One region of the Aureimonas sp. D3 genome, then DNA from elsewhere that is predicted to be linked to it. Evidence: riboswitches for the same ligand, from Rfam matches in the RefSeq annotation. Region 1 holds a riboswitch; each other region holds the start of a gene.
What was found. Region 1 has a riboswitch for thiamine pyrophosphate ahead of AUL36_RS14415 (ABC transporter permease). Riboswitches for the same ligand answer to the same signal wherever they lie in the genome.
Positions count from the first base shown of each region.

Region 2: linked by a shared signal. The riboswitch ahead of thiB (thiamine ABC transporter substrate binding subunit) and the one ahead of AUL36_RS14415 (ABC transporter permease) in region 1 are both predicted to bind thiamine pyrophosphate.
Region 3: linked by a shared signal. The riboswitch ahead of AUL36_RS15120 (FAD-dependent oxidoreductase) and the one ahead of AUL36_RS14415 (ABC transporter permease) in region 1 are both predicted to bind thiamine pyrophosphate.

Region 1 covers NZ_BBWM01000050.1:42,147-44,403, reverse strand. The annotation lists gene AUL36_RS14420 (ABC transporter substrate-binding protein) at 1-284, opposite strand, end outside; gene AUL36_RS14415 (ABC transporter permease) at 284-1,069, opposite strand; TPP riboswitch at 1,363-1,464, opposite strand; gene AUL36_RS14410 (UDP-glucose dehydrogenase family protein) at 1,536-2,257, opposite strand, start outside.
Region 2 covers NZ_BBWM01000012.1:4,719-6,975, forward strand. The annotation lists gene AUL36_RS04250 (thiamine diphosphokinase) at 1-377, opposite strand, end outside; TPP riboswitch at 467-568, shown strand; gene thiB (thiamine ABC transporter substrate binding subunit) at 973-1,953, shown strand; gene AUL36_RS04260 (ABC transporter permease subunit) at 2,021-2,257, shown strand, end outside.
Region 3 covers NZ_BBWM01000052.1:14,115-16,371, reverse strand. The annotation lists gene ybaL (YbaL family putative K(+) efflux transporter) at 1-1,059, shown strand, start outside; TPP riboswitch at 1,060-1,171, shown strand; gene AUL36_RS15120 (FAD-dependent oxidoreductase) at 1,327-2,257, shown strand, end outside.

The sequences.
Region 1 (2,257 bases):
GGCAGGCCGCCGGCCTGATCCAGCATGAGATTGGGCTGGTAGTGCAGGGCGACATCCGCCTGCCCGGCGGCCACGAGGCGCGGCGGCGCGGAGGGGTCGGCCGGAGGCACCAGATCGACATCGAGCCCGTGCTTTTCGAAGATGCCCTTTTCCTTGGCGATCACCAGTGGCGCGTGGTCGGGGTTGACGAACCATTCGAGAAGCACGGTCAGCTTGTCGGCGGCGAGCGCGGGGCTTGCCAGAAGCGAGGCCGCAAGGGCGGCGGCCGCGAAGAGGGAACGCATCAGGACGATTTCCTTCGAAGGAGGGAGGGAAAGGGTGAGGGGCCGCTTTCGGCCGCCCAGGGGGCGAGGCGCGGCGCGAACTCGTCCACCAGCGCGCGCAGCGCCAGCGTCATGGCGGCCAGAAGCGCGAGGGCGGCGAACATGAGGTCGGTCTGCATCCGGGCATTGGCCTGGATCATCACGAAGCCGAGCCCGCCCGACGCGCCGACCCATTCGCCGATCACCGCGCCGAGCGGGGCCAGCGGGGCGGCGACGCGAAGGCCCGTGACGAGGGCCGGCAGGGCGAGCGGAATGCGCACGAAGCGCAGCGTCTGCCAATGGGTGGCGGTGGTCAGGGCGGCGGCGTCCAGAAGCTCGGGCTCGGTGCGACGCAGCCCGTCGGCAAAGGCGGAGGCGACGGGAAAGAAGATGACAAGCGCCGCCATCACGACCTTGGACACGAGCCCGAAGCCGAACCAGAGCACCAGAAGCGGCGCGAGAGCGAAGACGGGCATGGCCTGAAGCACGAGGAGCAGCGGCCAGGCGACACGGCCGAGACGCGGCCAGAGCACGGTGCCGAGCCCCGCCAGTGCGCCGGCACAAGCGCCGAAAACGAGCCCGAGGATCGTCTCCACCAGCGTCAGCCAGCCTTGCGCCAGAAGAAAGCCGGAGCGCGCCCAGAGCGTTGTCGCGACGCGCGCGGGCGAGGGCAGCATATAGGGCGGCGGCGCGGCCAGCGCGACGAAGCCCGCCCAGATCAGCAGAACCGCCAGAAGTCCGAACAGCGTGGCGCGAAGCGCGCGCATGGCCTCAGGCCTCGCGGGGCGGATGGCGAGACAAGGAACTGTGGGAGGCCCAGAGCAGGAAGGCGCGGAGACGAAGCGCCGACTGTCCCGCGCCATGGCCTCGCGGACTGTCTGGGTCCCTGCGCCGAGGGACCCGCGCCGTCGGCTTCGCGCAAGCGCTAGAACCTGCATCGGCACTCGGCCGCGAGGGCGGTTCAGTGGCGTTCAGTCGAATGAAACCCATGCGATCTCCTCAGGCCCGGACGGGCCGCAAGAGATCCGGAGCGAAGCGAAGAAGGTGCCAAGACGACTGAAGCGCCGCCCATTCCCGTTCCTACGCCGGTATGACCCGGATCAGGTTCAAGGGTTCGGCTTTCGCCATCTCAGCGCCATCAGGCGCACCCCTCGGAATGGCATGAGTGATGCCGGCCTCTCCCGGCTTTGTCAACCGGCCCGCCGTGACGGGCCGGATGTGGGGCAGGGACGGTCAGGCCGGCAGAAGCTCGGGCGCGGGCACGCTCGCGCGGCCGATCGAGATATAGCCCAGCCCGGCGGCCGCAGCCTCGGCCGGCGAGAAGACATTGCGGAAATCGACGATCATGGGCACGGCGAGCGCGCGCTTGTAGTCGGCGAGCGGACGCTCGGAGAATTCCCGCCATTCGGTCGCGATCACGCAGAGATCGGCACGCTCCAGCGCGGCGTCCATGCTCGGTGCATACTGGACGGCCTCGCCCAGAAGCTCGCGGGCATGGGCCATCCCCTGCGGGTCGTAGGCGCGTACGATCGCCCCCTCGGCGGCGAGCTGTTCGGCCACCAGAACCGCCACGCTGTCGCGCACGTCGTCGGTCTCGGGTTTGAAGGTGAGGCCGAGCAGCGCTACGGTCTTGCCGCGCACATCGCCGCCCGCCGCCGCCACGACCTTGGCCACCATGCGGTGCGGCCGGGCGCGGTTGACCGCGATGACCGCTTCGACGATCGTCGCCGGGCTCAGCGCCTTTTCGCCGATATGCACCATCGCGAGCGTGTCCTTCGGGAAGCAGGAGCCCCCATAGCCCGGCCCTGGCTGCAGGAAGGCGCGCCCGATGCGCTTGTCGGACCCCATGCCGCGCGAAATGTCAGCGATGTTGCCGCCGACCTTCTCGCAGATGTCGGCCATTTCGTTGATGAAGGAGACCTTGGTGGCAAGGAACGTGTTGGCGGCATATTTGA
Region 2 (2,257 bases), on a different contig from region 1:
ATGGTGAGGCCGGCCTCCGCCTCGCGCAGGGCGATCACGAGATGCGAGAAGGCGTGGTCGCTGCGCCCGCCCAGCGCACCGACCAGAAGCAGATCGTGCCCTCCCCTCGCCTTGGCGGCGTCGATGGCGAGTTCCCCGTCCGTCCGGTCCTTGTCCCGCGGGAAGGTCTCGCGGGGAATGGAAAGACCACGTAGGGCGAACGGCAGCTCGGACGGAGCGGAATCGAAATCGCCGATCCAGAGTTCGGGAAAGAGGCCCAGCGCGGCGGCATGTTCGATGCCGCCATCGGCCGCGATGACGCGCCGGCCCGCAAGGGCCTCGCGAAGCTCGGAGTTCGGCGCGATCGGCCCGGCGAGAAGAATGGCAAAGCGACTCATATGGGTCTGCATAGGGCGCAAGCGGCCGGGATGCCAGTGGACGAATCGAGCCCTCCCTTGCCGCCTCTCTACGCAACCTCTAGATAAAAGGCGCTCACACGGGGTGCCCTTCCAGGGGCTGAGAGGCGACGCGCCAACCCGATGAACCTGATCCGGCTCGTACCGGCGGAGGGATGGGGAGCGCCGGGGCCACGGCCCCAGCCCGTCCCGTTCGTTCGAACTTATGGAGAACGGGATGTCTCACCTCAGTTCAGAACCGGGGACAGAACCTTGCGGCGGAGGAGCGGCGAGGGATTTGCGTTGCGGACTAGGCGCCGAGCGGAGCCGATGCAGTGCAAGGTCGAGCATCGGCAACGACGTCCGGCAGCGGAAGGCCCAAGCGGACCGACCCGCAGGGCTCTGGCCCCGGTTCTTAGAGCCGGGGACAGAACTCTGCGGCGGAAAGCCGGCGAGGGACTTGCGTTTCCGACGAGGCGCCGAGCGCAGACGATGCAGCGCATCGGCGAGCATCGGCAACGATGATCGGGGGCGCAAGGACCCGGCGGATCGACCCGCAGGGTTTTGGCCCCGGCTCTTAGCCGGTCTCTGCCTCACGCTGGCTCTGTCGGCGGCGTCTAGCGCCTTCGCACAGGATGGCGCCAAGCCCGTTCTCACCGTCTATACCTATGAAAGCTTCGTGCCGGATTGGGGGCCGGGGCCGAAGGTGAAGACCGCGTTCGAGGCCGAGTGCGGCTGCGAGTTGCGCTTTGTCGGGCTGGAGGATGGCGTCGCCATTCTCAACCGGCTGAAGCTCGAGGGCGAGACGACGCAGGCCGATGTCGCGCTGGGTCTCACGGCCGAACTCGTGCCGGAATTCAAGAAGACGGGTCTGTTCGCGCCGTCGAATGTCGATCTGTCGCCGCTCGCCATTCCCGGCGGCTTTTCGGACGATGTCTTCGTTCCCTTCGACTATTCCTATCTCGCCTTCGTCTATGACACGCAAAGCGTGAAGACGCCGCCGACGAGCCTCGACGAATTGGTGAACGGCGATCCCGACCAGAAGATCGCGATCGAGGACCCGCGCACCTCCACGCCCGGCCTCGGGTTTCTGCTCTGGATGAAAGCCGTCTATGGCGATCAGGCCGAGGAGAAATGGCGCACGCTCTCGCGCCGCATCCTGACGGTGACGCCCGGTTGGAGCGAGGCCTATGGACTTTTCACCAAGGGCGAGGTGCCGATCGTCCTGTCCTACACGACGTCCCCGGCCTATCATCAGATCGAGGAGGGCACCGATCGCTATAAGGCGGCGAGCTTTTCCGAAGGGCATTATCTTCAAGTCGAACTCGCCGGGCGGCTGCGCACGTCGAAGCATCCCGAACTCGCCCAGCGCTTTCTCGCCTTCATGCTGACGCCGGCTTTCCAGAAGCTGATCCCGACCGGGAACTGGGCCCTGCCCGCCACCAAACCGGCCGAGCCCCTGCCGGCGGCGTTCGAGACGCTGGTGCAGCCCACCAAGCCTTTGGCGATCGATGCCGAGACGGTGGCCGCGCAGCGCGAGACCTGGACGAGCGAATGGCTTCGCGCGCTCGGCCGCTGAGCGGAACGAGCGCCGGCGCGATGGTGCCCGAACTCCTTCGCGTTGCCACGCGGGGCAAGAGACCGGCATGAGCGACGCGACACCGAGCGGCGCACTTTTTCTGTCCCGAGCCGAGCAAGGGCGGCGGCGCGGCGCAGCCCTTGCGGCGCTCGCGCTGGTGCTGATCTTTCTGTTCGCGCCATTTCTGGTGCTCGGCGTCTCCTCGCAGAGCACTGGAACGGCACTATCGAGCCTGGCGGATTCCTATCTTCTGGGCGTCATCGGCTTCACGCTGTTTCAGGCCCTTCTCTCGACGCTTCTGTCG
Region 3 (2,257 bases), on a different contig from region 1:
GCCGGCATGATCATGAGCGAATCGGAGCTCAGCCATCGCGCGGCCGAAGATTCGCTTCCCCTGCGGGACGCCTTCGCCGTCCTGTTCTTCGTCTCGGTCGGCATGTTGTTCGACCCGGCCTCGCTGATCTCCGATCCGCTGCCGGTTCTGGCGACGCTGCTGATCATCGTCGTCGGCAAGTCGCTCGTCGCCTTCGCTCTGGTGCGCCTGTTCGGTCATCCGACCTCGACGGCGCTCACCATTTCCGTCTCGCTGGCGCAGATCGGCGAGTTCTCCTTCATCCTCGCCACGCTGGGCCTGAACCTGAAAATTCTGCCGCCCGAGGCGAAGAACCTGATTCTCGGCGGCGCGATCCTGTCGATCGTCCTCAATCCGTTTCTTTTTGCCTGGGTCGATCGCTGGCGGCAGGCGGAGGGCCGCTCGGCTCTGGAAGGCGGCGGTGACGAGGGGAACGATACGACCTCGAGTGAGACGAGCGAGAGGCAGACGCATATTCCGAGCGGCAGTGTCGCCATCGAGGACGGCGCGCTGCGCCGCACGGAGCTGAGCGATCATCTCGTGCTCGTCGGCTATGGGCGCGTCGGCTCCAAGATCGCGCGGCGGCTGGCCGATGCCGGCCGCGCCTTTCTTGTAATTGAGGACGCCGACAAACGCGTCGCGCGGGTGCGCGCGGCCGGGTTCGAGACGGTGGTGGGGAACGCCGTGAAGCCCGAAGTTCTGGACGCCGCGCATATTGCCGGCGCGCGGGACCTGGTGCTCGCCTTTCCCAACAGTTTCGAGGCCGTCGCCATGATCGCGGCAGCCCGCGCCGCCAATCCCGACATTCGCATCACCGCCCGCGTTCATTCCGGCGAACAGCGCGAACGCCTGATCGACGCGGGGGCCGATACGGTGATCAATGGCGACGAGGTGACGGCGCAGGCGATCGCCGATCATGTCCTCTCCTTCGGGCCGGATGCGCCGGGCGCAAAAGGGCCGATCTTTGCCGATGACCACGGGCAGCTTTCGGAACCGTCCGATGGCGATGAGTTGACAGAGCCAGCCGAACGCTTACCCTGAGAAGCATCCAGGGGGAGTTCCAGCAGCGGAACTGAGAGGCCGGAGCACGATCCGGCGACCCCACGAACCTGATCCAGTTCGCACTGGCGTAGGGATGGAGCGTTTGCGCCTCTGACAGGGATGCACCGCTCGGCCAAGAGGCCGACGCCGCGCGTGCACCTGTTGGAGCGAGCGTTCCGCTCCCGTCCTGCGAGCGGCTCGCGCTTTGGCGGAGACGATGATGACCTCGACGCAACGCTCTTTCGTTTTGGACGCTCGTTCGCGCGCATGGTGATCCATGTCCTGGGGGCCGGAGTCGCCGGGCTGACGACGGCCGTTCGGCTGGCCGAAGAGGGGCGGTCCGTCGTCGTGCACGAGGCCGCAACGGAACTCGGCCAGCGCGCGGCCTCGTGGCTCGCGGGGGGAATGCTCGCGCCCTATTGCGAGGCGGCGACGGCGGACCCCGCCATCATCGAGCCGGGTCTGCGCGGCATCGACTTCTGGGCGGACCGGGTGCCGGTCGAGCGGCGGGGAACGCTTGTTCTGGCCGCGCCGCGCGATGCGGCCGATCTTCGCCAGTTCGCCGCCCGCACCAAGGCTCATCGCCTGCTGGATGCGGACGGCATCGCCGAGATCGAGCCCGATCTCGCCGGGCGGTTTCGCCAGGGATTGTTCTTCGAAGAAGAAGCGCATCTCGATCCGCGCCAAGCCATGGCCTCTCTCGTTCGGCGAATTCAGGATCTCGGCGGTACGTTGCTGTGGGGCTCGCAGGCCGAACCTGCCGCGTTGTCGAGCGAGACCGTCGTCGACTGCCGCGGTCTCAAGGCTCACGCGCCGGGTCTTCGCGGCGTGCGCGGGGAGATGGTCCTGGTGCGCAGCCGCGACGTCAGTCTGGCCCGGCCGGTTCGCCTTCTGCATCCGCGCTGGCCGATCTATATCGTGCCGCGCGAGGACGGGGTCTTCATGATCGGCGCGACCATGATCGAAAGCGAGCGCGGCGGGCCGATCACCCTCCGCTCGGCGGTGGAGCTTTTGACAGCGGCCTTCTCCTTGCATCCGGGGTTTGCCGAAGCCGAAATCCTGGAAACGGGCGCTGCCTGCCGCCCGGCTTTTTCCGACAATCTGCCGCGCGTGACGCAGAGCGGACGCCATGTCTGCTTCACCGGGCTCTATCGCCATGGGTTTCTCCTGGCGCCCGAGCTTTCCGGGCAGGCGGCCC